Regions from separate parts of the Herbaspirillum sp. Her3 genome, predicted to be linked through region 4. Evidence: predicted binding sites of a transcription regulator. Region 4 holds the regulator's gene; each other region holds the start of a gene.
The links. Region 4 encodes sigma-54, which starts transcription at its own class of promoters, with help from an activator protein. Its sites were predicted from a motif close to TGGCANGNAANCTGCTTT; they were not measured.
Positions count from the first base shown of each region.

Region 1: ACVC5H_RS14575 ([protein-PII] uridylyltransferase) is a predicted target of sigma-54. The motif match lies at 2,225-2,242, and genes of this name have one in related genera.
Region 2: ACVC5H_RS13120 (globin family protein) is a predicted target of sigma-54. The motif match lies at 1,422-1,439, and genes of this name have one in related genera.
Region 3: urtA (urea ABC transporter substrate-binding protein) is a predicted target of sigma-54. The motif match lies at 1,950-1,967, and genes of this name have one in related genera.

Region 1 is NZ_CM176328.1:3,202,729-3,206,757, forward strand. It holds gene tsf (translation elongation factor Ts) at 1-123, opposite strand, end outside; gene rpsB (30S ribosomal protein S2) at 260-1,000, opposite strand; gene map (type I methionyl aminopeptidase) at 1,353-2,177, shown strand; gene ACVC5H_RS14575 ([protein-PII] uridylyltransferase) at 2,324-4,029, shown strand, end outside.
Region 2 is NZ_CM176328.1:2,890,031-2,894,059, reverse strand. It holds gene nifA (nif-specific transcriptional activator NifA) at 1-1,083, opposite strand, end outside; gene ACVC5H_RS13120 (globin family protein) at 1,661-2,197, shown strand; gene ACVC5H_RS13115 (LLM class flavin-dependent oxidoreductase) at 2,287-3,288, shown strand; gene ACVC5H_RS13110 (TOBE domain-containing protein) at 3,285-4,029, shown strand, end outside.
Region 3 is NZ_CM176328.1:194,840-198,868, forward strand. It holds gene urtB (urea ABC transporter permease subunit UrtB) at 1-398, opposite strand, end outside; gene urtA (urea ABC transporter substrate-binding protein) at 643-1,896, opposite strand; gene ACVC5H_RS00880 (ferritin-like domain-containing protein) at 2,305-3,132, opposite strand; gene ACVC5H_RS00885 (sensor domain-containing diguanylate cyclase) at 3,314-4,029, opposite strand, start outside.
Region 4 is NZ_CM176328.1:1,108,850-1,112,878, reverse strand. It holds gene lptB (LPS export ABC transporter ATP-binding protein) at 1-696, shown strand, start outside; gene ACVC5H_RS05100 (RNA polymerase factor sigma-54) at 765-2,255, shown strand; gene hpf (ribosome hibernation-promoting factor, HPF/YfiA family) at 2,409-2,771, shown strand; gene grxD (Grx4 family monothiol glutaredoxin) at 3,156-3,467, shown strand; gene ACVC5H_RS05085 (UbiX family flavin prenyltransferase) at 3,492-4,029, shown strand, end outside.

The sequences.
Region 1 (4,029 bases), 2.1 Mb from region 4:
CAGGATTTCTTCGGCCTTGGCCATGTCGCCATCGGCTTCGGTCAGCGCCTTCTTGCATTCCATCATCGGCGCGTCGGTCTTCGCACGCAGATCGCCCACCATTGCTGCGGTAATTGCCGCCATACTTTTCTCCTGACTTGGAGGCATCCCGCATTTGCGGCATGCCTGAAACTCGAAAATTGAATCAAAAAAAAGGGGCCACTGCGTCACTACCCGCTGTTACCCCTTTTTGAACTACCGTACTACCGGAAGAGCAGAATCAAGCCTGCTCGACCTCGACGAATTCATCGCCCTTGACAGCTTCAACGACGTCATTGACGGCGTTGGCGCGGCCTTCCAGCACGGCGTCAGCCATGCCGCGAGCGTACAGAGCGATCGCCTTGGCGGAGTCGTCGTTACCCGGGATCACGTAGGTGACGCCTTCGGGCGAGTGGTTGGTATCGACCACGCCGATGACCGGGATGCCCAGCTTGGCGGCTTCGGTAATGGCGCCCTTGTGGTAGCCGACGTCGATGACGAAGATGGCGTCAGGAATGCCGCCCATGTCCTTGATGCCGCCGATGGCCTTCTGCAGCTTTTCCTGTTCACGGGTGAACAGCAGGGCTTCCTTCTTCGACAGCTTCTCGACCGAACCGTCTTCGATGGCAGCTTCCATGTCCTTCAGGCGCTTGATCGAGGTCTTGATGGTCTTGAAGTTGGTCAGCATGCCGCCCAGCCAGCGCTGGTCAACGTAGGGCACGCCAGCGCGTTGCGCTTCAGCGGCCAGGATTTCGCGGGCTTGACGCTTGGTGCCGACGAACAGGATGGTGCCGCGATTGGACGACAGCTGGCGCACGTACTTGACGGCTTCCTGGTACATGCCCAGGGTCTTTTCCAGGTTGACGATGTGAATCTTGTTGCGATGACCGAAAATGAAGGGGGCCATCTTGGGGTTCCAGAAGCGGGTTTGGTGACCGAAGTGGACACCGGCTTCCAGCATTTCGCGCATGGTAACGGACATGAATTTCTCCAGGGTTAGGTCTGGAATCCGCTCGGTCATCCGGCTCATGCAGCCGGACACCCTTTTAGCGAACGGATTCGCGTTTCAAAAGATTTTTACGACGGTTTTTACATCATTTATTGCCAAATTTGCATGAAGAATCATTCCGCACACCGCATTCGACAACCAATCTGTGGTTTTCAGATCAGCCCGGCATTCTACTCGACCCTACACTTTTGTTCAAGTAGCACATGAAGCCGGACTGCACAGTCAACGCCAGGCCCCACCGGGCCGCCCCGAGCGGGCAAAACAGAAACCACCCCTGTCGTCTATAATCCCGTCTTGACGATTTTCTAGCGAATTGCGATTCATCATGGGCAACATCACCATCAAGACCGCCGAAGACATCGAAGGCATGCGCGTGGCCGGCCGCCTGGCCGCCGAGGTGCTGGACTACATCACCCCCTTCGTGAAACCGGGCGTGACCACCGGCGAGATCGACCGCCTCTGCCACGAGTACATGACCAACGAGCAAGGCAGCATCCCGGCCCCGCTGAACTACTGCCCGCCGGGCTACACGCCCTACCCCAAGGCGATCTGCACGTCGTTGAACGACGTGATCTGCCACGGCATCCCCGGCGACAAGGTGATGAAGAACGGCGACGTCCTCAACATCGACGTCACCATCATCAAGAACGGCTACCACGGCGACACCAGCCGCATGTTCTTCCTGGGCGAGCCCTCCATCCTGGCGCGCCGCCTGACCGAGATCACCTATGAATGCATGTGGCTGGGCATTTCCAAGATCAAGCCGGGCGCGCATCTGGGCGACATCGGTCACGTCATCCAGCAGCACGCCGAAAAGGCCGGCTACAGCGTGGTGCGCGAATTCTGCGGTCACGGCATCGGCAAGGTGTTCCACGAAGAACCGCAGGTACTGCATTACGGCCGCCCCGGCACGCTGGAGAAGCTGGAAGCCGGCATGATCTTCACGGTGGAACCGATGATCAACGCCGGTCGCCGCGAAATCCGCGAAATGGGCGACGGCTGGACCATCAAGACCAAGGACCGCAGCCTGTCGGCGCAGTGGGAACATACCGTGCTGGTCACCGAAACCGGCTTCGAAGTGCTGACCGTCTCGCCCGGCATGCCGGCACCACCGGCCTTCATCCAGAACCAGGTCGCCACCCCGGCGTAATCCTGATGGCCGGAAATCTGTGCCCGCCCCTTCATGCGCACAGTTTCCGGCATGAAACCTGCTTGGGGCGCGAAGCCGCATGGGGATGCGGCTTTGTTCATATGGGCGCTGCCCCGCCGCCCTGCCTGCTCTGATTGCCTACCACGATGCCCACACTCGCCATCACGCTCAAGAAACAGCTCAAGGCCGCGCGCCAGCAAGCCATCGAGGTGTTCCAGTCCAATCACAAGACCGAGCAGTTGCTGGCGCAATTGCGCCGCAACGTCGACGAAGCCCTGACCCAGGCCTGGGAAGAACTGGGCATGTCCGGCAATGCCGCCCTGGTGGCAGTGGGCGGCTATGGCCGTGGCGAACTGTTCCCGCATTCGGACGTGGACGTGCTGATCCTGCTGGACCAGGCCCCGGACGCCGCCAAGAAGGAAAAGCTGGAATCCCTGGTGCAACTGTTCTGGGACATCGGCCTGGAAATCGGCCACAGCATCCGTACCATCGACGAATGCCTGGACGAATCCGCCGCCGACATCACGGTGCAGACCAGCCTCCTGGAAGCCCGCCTGGTGACCGGCAGCCGCGCCCTCTTCAAGCAGTTGCAGGAGCGCTACCAGGCCGCGCTGGACCCGCTGGCCTTCTTCCAGGCCAAGACCCTGGAAATGCGCCAGCGCCACATCAAATATGAAGACACGCCCTACAGCCTCGAACCCAACTGCAAGGAAAGCCCCGGCGGCCTGCGCGACCTGCAGGTAATCCTGTGGGTCGCCAAGGCGGCCGGCCTGGGCAACTCCTGGGCCGAACTGGCCGTGCATGGCATGCTGACCTCCACCGAGGCGCGCCAGCTGCGCCAGAAGGAACGTGCCTTCAAGGACATCCGCATCCGCCTGCACATCATCACCGACCGCCGCGAAGACCGGCTGGTGTTCGACATCCAGACCCAGCTTGCCGAAACCTTCGGCTTCAAGACCACCGACACGCGCCGCGCCAGCGAATACCTGATGCAGCGCTACTACTGGGCCGCCAAGGCGGTGACCCAACTGAACACCATCCTGCTGCAGAACATCGAAGCCCACCTCTTCCCGCAGCAGGCGGTGCCACGCCCGCTCACCGAGCGCTTCAACGAAGTCAACGGCTTTGTCGACATCGCCCATGACAAGGTGTTTGAAGAAACGCCATCGGCGATGTTCGAAGTCTTCCTGGTGCTGGCCGAGCATCCGGAACTCAAGGACATGTCCGCACGCACCCTGCGCGCGCTCTGGCATGCCCGCTTCAAGATCGACAATGCCTTCCGCGCCAATCCGGAGAATCACCGCCTGTTCATGCGGATCATCCAGAGCAAGCGCGGTATCCTCCACGCCCTGCGCGGGATGAATGCCACCAGCGTATTGGGGCGCTATCTGCCGAACTTCCGCCAGATCGTCGGGCAGATGCAGCATGACCTGTTCCATGTCTACACGGTGGACCAGCACATCCTGATGGTGGTGCGCAACGTGCGTCGCTTCACCATGAGCGAACACGCGCATGAATATCCCTTCTGCAGCCAGTTAATGGCCAACTTCGGCCAGCCCTGGGTGCTGTATGTGGCGGCGCTGTTCCACGACATCGCCAAGGGCCGTGGCGGCGATCACTCCAAGCTGGGCATGGCCGATGCGCGCGCCTTCTGCGAGCAGCATGGCATCTCGGAAGAAAATACCGAACTGATCGTCTTCCTGGTCGAGCAGCACCTGGCCATGTCGCACGTGGCGCAAAAGCAGGACATGTCGGACCCCGACGTCATCACCGCCTTCGCCCAGCTGGTCAAGGATGAGCGCCACCTGACCGCGCTCTACCTGCTGACGGTGGCCGACATCCGCGGCACCAG
Region 2 (4,029 bases), 1.8 Mb from region 4:
ATACAGGTCGGCCCGGAACTCGCCCTTGGCCACGGCTTTCTCCAGGTCGCGGTTGGTGGCGGTGACCAGGCGCACGTCCACCTTGATCGAGCGCGACCCGCCGACCCGTTCGAATTCGCGCTCCTGCAATACCCGCAGCAGCTTGGCCTGGAAGGCCGGCGAAATTTCGCCGATCTCGTCGAGGAACAGAGTGCCCCCATGGGCGAGTTCGAAACGCCCCTTGCGTTCGCCCTGGGCCCCGGTGAAGGCGCCCTTCTCATGGCCGAACAATTCGGATTCCAGCAAGGTCTCCGACAAGGCCGCACAGTTGACCTTGATGAAGGGCCCATCCTTGCGCGGACTGAGGTAATGGATGGCGCGCGCGATGACTTCCTTGCCGGTGCCGCTCTCGCCGCGCAACAGCATGGTCGAGCGTGAGGGGGCGGACTGGTGTACCTGGGCGAACACTTCCTGCATCGCCTTGGAAATGCCGATCACGTTATCGAGCTTGTACTTGCCCTGGAGCTGGCGGGACAACTGGCGTTTTTCTTCCTGCAGTTGCTGGCGCTCGGCGGCCACGTTGCGATACAGCCGCACGGTTTGTCCGATCAGGTTGGCCACCATGGTCAGCAGACGCACCTCATGATCGACACTGCGCGAGGGCGACAGCCCTTCCCGGAACACGCACAGCACGCCCAGTATTTCGCGCGCGGCCTTGATCGGCACGCCGACGAAGGAAACGACCCCGCCATCTTGCGATTCGCGCGGGCTGGTGCGGGCCAGGAACAAGGGCTCCTGGGCGAGATCGCGCACTACGATGGGGGTTTCCGTCTGGAAGATCTTGCCGGTGATGCCTTCGCCGACCCGGTAGCGGCCACTCTGGAATTCTTCGTAGCTCAAGCCGATGGCGCTGACCAGTTGCAGCTCGCCGGTATCCTGCATCAGGCTCAGCAAGACCCGTCGCGTTTCCAGGTGGGCAGAGAGGACGTTGAGGACTTCGCGCAAGGTCTTTGACAGATCCAGCGACGAACCCAATATTTTGCTGATCTCGTAGATCGTGACGAGTTCCAAATTCACACTGCGGTCGTCAAGAATAGTGGCCATCGGACTCTCCATAGGTGAATGCTGGAACCCAATGCGCTGCCTGAGAGCGCTCAAACCGACTGCGGACTCTGCCGTGAAATTGAGATCCAGAAAAATCGACAGACAAAGCGCCGTGTAATTACTCAATAGTTACCTTGCCAAGCAAGCAAACTTCATGCCCAAACGAGTGAACGAATCAAGTTTGCCGAGCATGCCGCACAAGGGCTGTGTCACCTTCATGACGGATTGGCGGGTTGACGACAATCGTGTCGTCTTTGTCGGTTTTGCGACAAGTACCGGCACCGGATCAGTATCTGCACATCTCCACTATCCCGTTGATTTAAAAGGGAATTCCAGAATGGCACGGTTTTGGCTATCGATGCAGGTCATGCCCATCGCCGGTCGACATGAAGGACGGAGCAGAGCAAGCCGGCAATCCCGCCAGCGTTATGTAGCGAGCTATACAAACCTCAATCATTCACCATCGCCGAACATGAATCTGCCGTCGATCTCCGAGTCTGGTGCACCAAGCGCGTGCTGGGCGCCCTGCTCTCAGGCATGCTATCTGACCTTGAACTGGCCGGCCGCTGGCGCGGCCATGCCACGTGGTCCGCAGCAGGCGATCTGCGAGCCGCCAGCGTTGCCGCAACCAGCGCACCGGCTGCTGGCACTGTGCGATGAATCCGGCTTGCGCAGACTGGTGCTGCATCACATGCGGCGCCTGCGCCATTCCCCTTTGTTCGCACGCTCGCACAACTGCTTTGATTGCGTTACCTCGCGGATCGCCGACTTCGTGGTGGAGTCATGCGGCGGTCCGCTCTACTACAGCCAGCGCCATGCCCATCTGCAAGCGGGTGCCGGCCTGCCGTTGCTATTGGATGAAGCGGGCCGCGAACTGTGGCTGGTACAGCTTTGGCATACCTTTGACGATATCGGCTTTCCGCCCGCACTGCGTGCCGACTTCTGGGCCTGGGCCGAACCCTTGTCGATTCACCTGCTGGTGCGACATGCCCGCATCGAACCGCCACGGCGCTACCCTTATGACGTGGTGCGCAGCTGGTTCCACTCGCCGGCCACCGATATGCTGCCGCCGATACCCGGGCCGATCCGCCCCTCGGGAAGGTCCGAACCATGAACTGCTCCAGCAGACATGGCATACCCTGCAGCGGCTCCTTGATGCGGCCGGCCTGAGCGATGCCCAACTCTTTTTCCTGCGAACCCGCCATGCCAGACTGCCAGCAACGCTACGGCGTCTTCCTCAACGTCGAAAATCCCCACGGCAATGCGCGCGATGCCCTGTTGCAAACCGTCGATCATGCCATCGTGGCAGAGGCCCTGGGCTATCACGATGTCTGGGTCGCCGAGCACCATTACAGCAGCTTCGCCATCGGTAGCGCCTTGATGGTGCTGCTGGCGCAGATCGCCGCACGTACTTCGCGCATCCGCCTGGGTACGGGCGCGTCGTTGCTGGCACTCAATGACCCCTTGCGGGTCGCCGAGGACGTGGCCACGCTGGACCTGCTCAGCAACGGCCGGATGGAATTCGGCGTGGCACGCGGCGGGCCGTTTCCAGAGCAATATCGTCACGCCGGCTTGAGCAGTGCCGATCTGGCGCGTGCGCGCATGATGGAGGCGCTGGACGTGATCCTGCGTGCATGGCAAGGCGCGCCATTCAGTATCGAGGGACGTTTTTTTCACTACGACAGAGTGCAGTTGCAACCGCAGCCGCTGCAACGGCCCATCCCGGTGTGGCTGGCCAGCATGAGCGAGGATTCGCTTGATCTGGCCGCGTGCCATGGTTATGGACTGATGGCCACGCCCTCTGCCGACCTCGGGCAGGTGGTCACGCGCGTGGCTGCACAGCGCGCGCAGCGCGGCCCCTTCCCGTTTGCCATCGCCCGTTTTTTCCATTGCGAACCGGAGGCGCACAAGGCGCTGGCGCATGGTCTGGCGGGCGTGCGCGCGTATCCGCGCATGATGCAAGTGCAATTCGCGCCCGGCGGCACCCCGCCCATGTTCCAGGCCGATGCCACCGATCAGGTCATCCTGGCCAACGCCATCATCGGCGACCCGGCGCAATGCGTGGCGCGCATTGAACAGCTGCAAGAACAACTGGGGCCGCATCGCTTGCTGCTCAAGCCCGCCAACCATGATCCGCAGCAAGCGCGTGCAGCCCTGCGCTTGCTGGCGGACGCGCTGGGATTGAAGCCAGCGGCAAGGACATGAAGACCTTGCCTGTCACCGATACCACCCTGTTGAGCAGCGAACTGAAACTGGTGCATCGCCTGGACCAGCGCTTCTTTGCCCTGCTCGACGCCATCGCGCAAACCGGGTCGATCAATCGCGCGGCCAGCACGGCGGGCTACAGCTACAAAGGCGCGTGGATGCTGCTGGAGTCGGCCGGCAACCTGGTCAATGGCGCACTGATCGAAACCGTCACGGGCGGCAAAGGCGGTGGCGGCACCCGGCTCACGCCTGCCGCGGTGGAACTGCTGGCCGCGTGGCGCGAGCTGCAACGGCGCAATCTCGAATTCCTGCATAGCCAGGAGACATGGCTTAATCAACTGCCAGCCTTGGCTGGCCTGCTCAGGAGAATGGCAATGAAAACCAGCGCACGCAATCAATTTGCCGGCGTCATCAGTGCGATCGATACCGGCCCTGTCACCACGCAAGTCACCGTCATCATCGCCGGCGGGCAAGAGATCGTGGCCACCATGACCACGACTGCCGCCCACCGGCTCAAGCTCAGGATCGGCGGCAATGCGATTGCGCTCATCAAGTCCTCGGCGGTGGTGCTGGTCACCGATTTTGCCGGCTTTGCGCTGTCGGCACGCAATCAGTTCGAAGGCACGGTCTCGCGCGTGGAGCGTGGCGCGGTATCGTCGCTGGTGGTGTTGACCTTGCCTGGCGGGGCCTCCATGACCGCCAGCGTGACCAATGACGCCATCGATGCGCTCTCGCTGGTCG
Region 3 (4,029 bases), 910 kb from region 4:
AGGCGCTCGTCGCGTTGCGGCGAGAGCAGCTTCAGGCCCGAGAGCGCGCCCTCGACGGCGCCACGCAGGCGGTTGTTGACGGTGATGCCTTCGGCGTCATCGGGCGCCGGACCGCTCTGGTCGGTGGCCGGGTTGAAGGCCTTGCCGGCATCGTCGACGATCAGCACGTCGCCTGCGGGCGTGACGTAGAGGGCGTCGCTGTTCAAGGCATTGAGAATCTTGAGCGCGTCGTCGTTGGCCAGCGCTGCAATCTGGTTGACGGCATCGATGCGCGCGTCGGGGTCGTCTCCGCCAAGGGGCTTGAGCAAGGCCGGATCGATGGCTGCAGACGCCGCCAGGGCGTGCACGCAGAGCCAGGTCGCGAGCAGCCCGCGTAGGAACTGGATGGCTGGTTTCATGGTCGGTGTGCGCCTCGAAGCGCGGGCCGGTCGATGCTGTGGCCGGGGCGAGTCGTCGGGCGGTTTTCTTGTGGAGGGAGATGCCTGGGGCGGACGGAGCGCCTTCGATACGCCGCGTTGCGGCTACTCGGTCCGAACGGGTCTTTGTTGCACAACCCACGGACCGTTCGTCCTGAGTAGCCGCGCAAGCGGCGTATCGAAGGCGCTCCGAAGAACGCCATCAACTACGACAACAAGCGCAAGCTTAGTTCTTCTGCTTGCTTTCGTTGCCCGGGATATACGGGCTCCAGGGTTGCGCGCGGATGGTGGTCTTGGTCTTGTAGACCACGTTGAACTGACCGTCCGCCTTGATTTCGCCGATCATCACGGGCTTGTGCAGGTGGTGGTTGGTCTTGTCCATTTCCAGCGTGTAGCCCGACGGTGCCTTGTAGGTCTGGCCGCCCATGGCCGCGATCACCTTGTCGGTGTCGGTGGACTTGGCCTTTTCCACGGCCTGCGCCCACATGTGGATGCCGACGTAGGTGGCTTCCATCGGGTCGTTGGTCACGACGGTATCGGCATTGGGCAGGTTCTTGGCCTTGGCATATTCCTTCCACTTCTTGATGAAGGCGGTGTTGACCGGATTCTTCACCGATTCGAAGTAGTTCCAGGCAGCCAGGTGGCCCACCAGCGGCTTGGTATCCACACCGCGCAGTTCTTCTTCACCCACCGAGAATGCCACCACCGGCACGTCGGTTGCCTTCAGGCCGGCGTTGCCCAGTTCCTTGTAGAAGGGCACGTTGGAGTCGCCGTTGATGGTCGAGATCACGGCCGTCTTGCCACCTGCGGAGAACTTCTTGATGTTGGCGACGATGGTCTGGTAGTCGGAGTGGCCGAACGGGGTGTAGACCTCATCGATGTCGGAATCCTTCACGCCCTTGCTGTGCAGGAAGGCGCGCAGGATCTTGTTGGTGGTGCGCGGATAGACGTAGTCGGTGCCCAGCAGCACGAAGCGCTTGGCGCCGCCGCCTTCCTTGGACATCAGGTATTCCACGGCGGGAATGGCTTGCTGATTGGGAGCAGCACCGGTATAGAAGACGTTCTTCTCCAGTTCTTCACCTTCGTACTGCACCGGGTAGAACAGCAGGCTGTTCAGTTCCTTGAAGACCGGCAGCACCGACTTGCGCGACACCGAGGTCCAGCAGCCGAAGACCACCGACACCTTGTCCTGCGAGATCAGCTGACGCGCCTTTTCGGCGAACAGCGGCCAGTTCGAGGCCGGGTCGACCACCACCGGTTCCAGCTTCTTGCCCATCACGCCGCCGGCGGCGTTGATCTCGTCGATGGTCATCAGGGCCACGTCCTTCAGGGACGTTTCGGAGATGGCCATGGTACCCGACAGCGAATGCAGGATACCGACCTTGATGGTGTCGGCAGCAAAGGCCGACGGCAGCCAGGAGGATGCGGCCAGCGCGAATGCGCCCAGGGCGGTGGCTTTCAGTACGGTGCGACGTGACATGTAGTGCTCCCTCGAGAAAAGTTTTGGAAGATTTTTTTCACTGCCCAGTCGCTTTAGCAGATTGCGTGCCAATGCCCGGCAGGAAGCCTGCGGCCTGCATCAAAGCGGGGCGGGGAGCGGAGGGATGAGGGAATAATGTTGTCAGGCACGCCAGAATTGCGCACCAAAGCCGAGCGCCATTGTCGACAGTCCTATGGCGCTGCGGCAACATTCACCACCCTGGCGCTCGGGCGTGCGCGATCTTGGTGCGCCCCCAAAAGCGCCAGTGGGAGCGGGTTTGCGCGGAGTTGGCTGACTTCCTGAGAGGTGAGACAGATTGTTCACAATAGTGGACAAACGTCCGCCAGGGGGCGTGATCCATCACGGTGCCCGCCAGGCGGTCCTGCCGTGGCCGGCAGCGGCTTTCCTTCAGCGCAGCAACACGCGCTGCATGAATTGCCGCAGCGGGAATTCGATCAGGTTCTGCAAGGCCACCGGCAACTCCAGCGGCCGCATGATCATCTTGATGGTGGTCTCGGGTTTGAGATTGACGCGCACCGTGCGGCTCATGCGCGAGGCCAGTTCCTTCACGCGCGCCGGATCGGCCGCCAGTTCCGGTTTGTACACCATGGCCACGTGGCGGATGGCGCAGTCGGCATCTTCGCTCTTGAGTTCCAGGGTGCGCCGGCTCAAGGTGCCGAAGACGCGCGAGCGGCCGATGTTTTCCTGGCGGCGATAACGGCGGAAGTACTGGTAGAAGTGCTTGTAGTGATTCACCTCGTCATTGGCGATGAGGCCGGCCAGATGTTTGAGGACCGGCTCGTCGGTGGCGCGGGCCAGCGCCCGGTAATAGGTGGAGGTGCCGGTCTCGACCACGCAGCGCGCGGCCAGCTCCTGCGCACGGGTAGGTTCGAGCAGCTCGACCTTGCAGTACTGCGAATATTCATCCAGGAAACCTTGGTAAGCGCGCTGCCAGTCGAACTCCGGCCAGACGTGCTCGACGTAGGCGCGCAGGGCTGCGCCATGCTGCAGTTCTTCCTTTTCCCATTGCTCGCGCAGCCAGGTCTCGACCTCGGCATCGCCCTGGTAGTACTCCACCAGGTTGTGGGTGTAGAGGTCGGATCCGCTCTCGACGAAGGATGCGCAGGCCACCAGGTAGAACAGGTCTTCATCCTGCCGCACTCGCTCTCGGTCGATGCGGCTCAGGTCGATGTCATCGATGGTCCAGTGTTTTTTTTCTTGGCGACTCGGGTTCATCTGCTATACCTCTCTTCTGAAGTGACGGTGGGCATAGCGATATGATGCAGTGCGGGGGCATTGGTTCAGGGCCGCTTCGCCCCCCTTGACCTAACTTTGCAAAAGATGTGTACCGGCGGCCTCGGCCGCTGCGCCTGTCAGTGTTTTGTCAGTGCGGCCGGGCCCGGCGGGCCGGGAGGGCTTACAGATGCCCGGTCGCGTCGCTGCCCAGTACTACCCGGTTGCGGCCCTGGTATTTGGCGTGATACAGCGCCTGGTCGGCAATGCGCAGCAATTGTTCGGCGCTGGTCTGCTCATCCGGTAGCAGCGAGGCTACGCCGATACTGGCGGTGATGTAGCCGAAGGGCGAGTCGGCATGCGGCAGCTTGAGTTCGAAGATGGCCTGGCAGATGTTCTCGGCTTGTTGCACGGCATGAGCGGTATCGCTCTCGGCGATGATGACGCTGAACTCCTCGCCGCCGTAGCGTGCCACCAGGTCGCTCGCGCGGCGTGAACTCTTCTGCAACACCCTCGCCACGATGCGCAGGCATTCGTCCCCGGCCAGGTGGCCATAGCGGTCGTTGTATTTCTTGAAGTAGTCCACGTCCAGCATCAGCAGGGCCAGCGCATGGCCGGAGCGCACCGAGCGCCGCAGTTCATTGGCCAGCACCTCGTCGAAGCGGCGCCGGTTGGCCACGCCGGTGAGGCCGTCGGTGGCCGAGAGGGCTTCCAGCTTGCGGTTGGCCCGCTCCAGTTCGTGCGTGCGCAGGGCTACCTGTTCTTCCAGTTCTTCCTTGTTCTGCTGCAGCTTGCCGGCCATCTCGTTGAACTTGCGCGAGAGCACGGCAATCTCGTCGCCCCCGTCCTGCTCCACCCGCACCGTGGTATCGCCGCTGCCGGCTTCCTTCATCGCCGCCA
Region 4 (4,029 bases):
GCGCGCCAGGTGGTGCGCGACGTCTCGATGGAAGTGCGCAGCGGTGAAGTGGTCGGACTGCTCGGCCCCAATGGTGCCGGCAAGACCACCTCGTTCTACATGATCGTGGGCCTGGTGCCTTCCGATGGCGGCGAGATCGCGCTGGACGACACCGCCATTTCACGCATGCCCATCCACAAGCGTGCCACCATGGGCTTGTCCTATCTGCCGCAGGAAGCCTCGGTGTTCCGCAAGCTGACGGTGGAAGACAATATCCGCGCGGTGCTGGAACTGCGCCGTGAAGAAGGCAAGCCGCTCTCGCGCGATGAAGTCGAGGGCCGCCTCAACAACCTGCTGCATGAACTGCAGATCGAGAAGCTGCGCGAGAGCCAGGCCTTGTCGCTCTCCGGCGGTGAGCGCCGCCGCGTGGAAATCGCCCGCGCACTGGCCACCGATCCGCGCTTCGTGCTGCTCGATGAACCCTTTGCCGGTATCGACCCGATTGCCGTGATCGAGATTCAGCGCATCGTGCGCTTCCTGAAGGAACGCGGCATCGGCGTGCTCATCACCGACCACAACGTGCGCGAGACGCTGGGCATCTGCGACCGCGCCTACATCATCAACCAGGGCACGGTGCTGGCCAGCGGCAGTCCGGAAGAGATCATCGCCAACGAATCGGTGCGCCGCGTGTATCTGGGCGAACACTTCCGCATGTAAGCAGGTCAACCTACTGACGCAACGACAGGCAGTGCAACCAGCGGACCACGCCGCTTCCAGAAAGACAGATGAAACAGTCTCTCCAGTTACGTACCTCGCAGCACCTCGCATTGACGCCGCAACTGCAGCAGTCGATCAGACTGTTGCAGCTGTCGACGCTGGAACTGCACCAGGAACTGGAACAGATCCTCTCGGACAATCCCTTGCTGGAGCGCCTCGACGATGCGCTCGACAATTCGGTGCGCCTGCTGGCCGATGGCGCCGTCTCCAGCTCTCCCTCCAGCGGCGTGGCGGATACCTCGGGCGAAGGCAGCGCCGAACCGGCGCCGGCCGCCGCCGATGGCGATTCCAGTTTTGACTACCAGGACAACAATCCCGACAACGGCGTCACCGGTGACGCCGACTGGAGCTTCGACGACGTGGCCCGCAGCGGCAAGTCGCCCGACGACGACGACGCCCGCCCGCAACTCGAAGCCCATGAACTGACCCTGCGCGAGCACCTGCTGGAACAGATCCGCGTGACCGCACGCACCCAGCGCGACCGCGCCCTGCTGGAGCTGCTCACCGATGCGCTCGACGAGAGCGGCTATCTCGAAGAGCCCCTGGAAGACATCCTCGCGCGCCTGCCCGAAGAACTGGGCATCGACATGGAAGAGCTGTCGATTTCCCTGAAGCTGCTGCAGAGCCTGGACCCGGCCGGCGTCGGTGCGCGCAGTGCCGGTGAATGCCTGGCCCTGCAGATCCGGCGCCTGCCCAAGATCCCCTTCGTCACGCGCAAGCTGGCGCTGCGCATCGTGGAAGATTACCTGCCGCTGTTCGCCCAGCGCGACTTCAACAAGATCAAGAAAGCCCTCGATTGCGATGACGAAGACCTGCGCGAAGCCCAGGCCGTGATCCGCCAGTGCCGTCCGCATCCGGGCGCCGATTTCGCGCGCGATGCCTCGGACTATGTGGTGCCGGACGTGATTGTCAAACAAACAAAGAACGGCTGGCAGGTCATGCTCAACCATGAGGTCATGCCCAAGCTGCGTGTCAATGCGATGTATGCCAGTGCGCTGAAGCAGGCCAAGGGGGAGGGATCGCTGTCGTCGCAGCTGCAGGAAGCCAAGTGGCTCATCAAGAATATGCGGCAGCGTTTCGACACGATTTTGCGAGTCGCACAGGCTATTGTGGAGCGTCAAAGAAACTTCTTTTCACATGGGGCAGTGGCCATGCGACCCCTTGTGCTGCGTGAAATTGCTGATACACTGGGTCTACACGAGAGCACCATCTCTCGCGTGACAACTCAAAAATACATGCTCACGCCGCACGGCATGTTTGAGTTGAAGTACTTCTTCGGTAGCCACGTCGCGACTGAAACCGGAGGCGAAGCCTCCTCCACCGCGATACGGGCGCTGATCAAACAGTTGATAGGAGCCGAGAACCCGCAGACCCCATTATCCGATAGCAAGATTGCGGATATGCTGGCAGAACAAGGCATGGTGGTCGCGCGACGCACAGTCGCCAAATACCGCGAAGTGTTGAAGATTCCGCCGGTCAATCTCCGCAAGTCCCTCTGAGTTTTTCCTCAGTTTTTCTGCAGTACCGTTGCTGTGTTCCGGCAAGCATCTCGCTGATGCCCATGCCATCCGACACGAAGACCGTGCCCGTGGTACAGCTGCAGCAAGGATAGCTTGAACGAACCTCCAGTGACTTCACGATAGGAGTCTTGTATGAATCTGACCATCAGTGGACACCACCTCGAACTGACCCCCGCCATCCGGGAATACGTGCAAAGCAAGCTCTCGCGTATCAAGCGCCATTTCGACAACGTGATCGACGTCAGCGTGATCCTGAGCGTAGATAAACTCACAGAAAAGGAAAAGCGCCAAAAAGCGGAAATCAACGTCCACATCAAGGGGAAGGATCTACATGCAGAAAGCATTGCGCACGACCTCTATGCTGCCATTGACACGCTGATCGACAAGCTCGATCGCCAGGTCATCAAGCACAAGGACAAGTTGCAGGAACATCACTCCATGGCCAAGCGCCTGCCGGATGAAGCGCCGGCCGATGCGGTGGCCGGAGCGGCATAAGCCAAGGACACCATCGGCAAGCTGCCTCGCAGCCCACAGGGCTGCTGAGAACGCCAGCCGAATCTCATGAGGAAGGGGCGCGCAAGCGCCCTTTTTCATTGGTCGCGCTGTCAAGCGGCGACGCCTGTGGAAAAGATATAAAAGATAATCGCAGGCAACTTTTCCACAGCCACTGCCCCCCTGCAGCGAGCACTGATCCGCTGCCCCGCTTGAAGGCTTCTGCTGGCATCCTCATATCAGATCTCAGCGCTTGCATATCATATAAATTATTTCCTTTATGCAATTTTCCGCCGCATTGCGCAGACTGCCGGCGCGCAGTCGTTTTCAACGCGGCTGCCCGCTTTTCCCTATAATGTCGGCAATCCCATTTTTAAAGGCATAGCCATGAGCGACGTCCAATCCTGGATCAAAGAAACCGTGACCCAAAACCCTGTGGTGCTGTTCATGAAGGGCACTGCGCAATTCCCGCAATGCGGCTTTTCCGGCAAGGCCATCCAGTTGCTCAAAGCCAGCGGCGCCGAGAACATCGTCACCGTCAACGTGCTGGAAAGCCCGGACGTGCGCCAGGGCATCAAGGAATACTCGAACTGGCCGACCATTCCCCAGCTGTACGTGAAGGGCGAATTCATTGGCGGCTCCGACATCATGAGCGAGATGTATGCTTCGGGCGAACTGCAGACCCTGATCAAGGGCTGATTCCTTCCTGATCTGCATTCCTTCGTGAGTACTTCCTCCGGCCAGCCCCGCCAGCGCCTGATCGTTGCCATCACCGGCGCGACCGGCGCCATTTATGGCGTGCGGCTGCTGGAACACCTGCGCAAACATGGCCAGGTGGAAACGCACCTGATGGTCTCCGAAGCCGGCGTGCTCAATCTCCACCAGGAGCTGGACATGCGGCGCAAGGATGTCGAAGCCCTGGCCGATGTGGTACACAACGTGCGTGACGTGGGTGCCTGCATCGCCAGCGGTTCCTTTGCCTCCACCGGCATGGTGGTGGCGCCCTGTTCGATGAAGACGCTGGCGGCCGTGGCGCATGGCCTGTCCGACAACCTCATCACCCGCGCCGCCGATGTGGTGTTGAAGGAACGCCGGCGCCTGGTGCTGATGGTGCGCGAGACGCCCTTCAACCTGGCGCACCTGCGCAACATGACTGCCGTCACTGAAATGGGTGGCGTCATCTTCCCACCCCTGCCCGGCTTCTACCAGCGCCCCGCTTCCATGGAAGAGATGGTGGATCACACGCTGGGGCGCGTGCTGG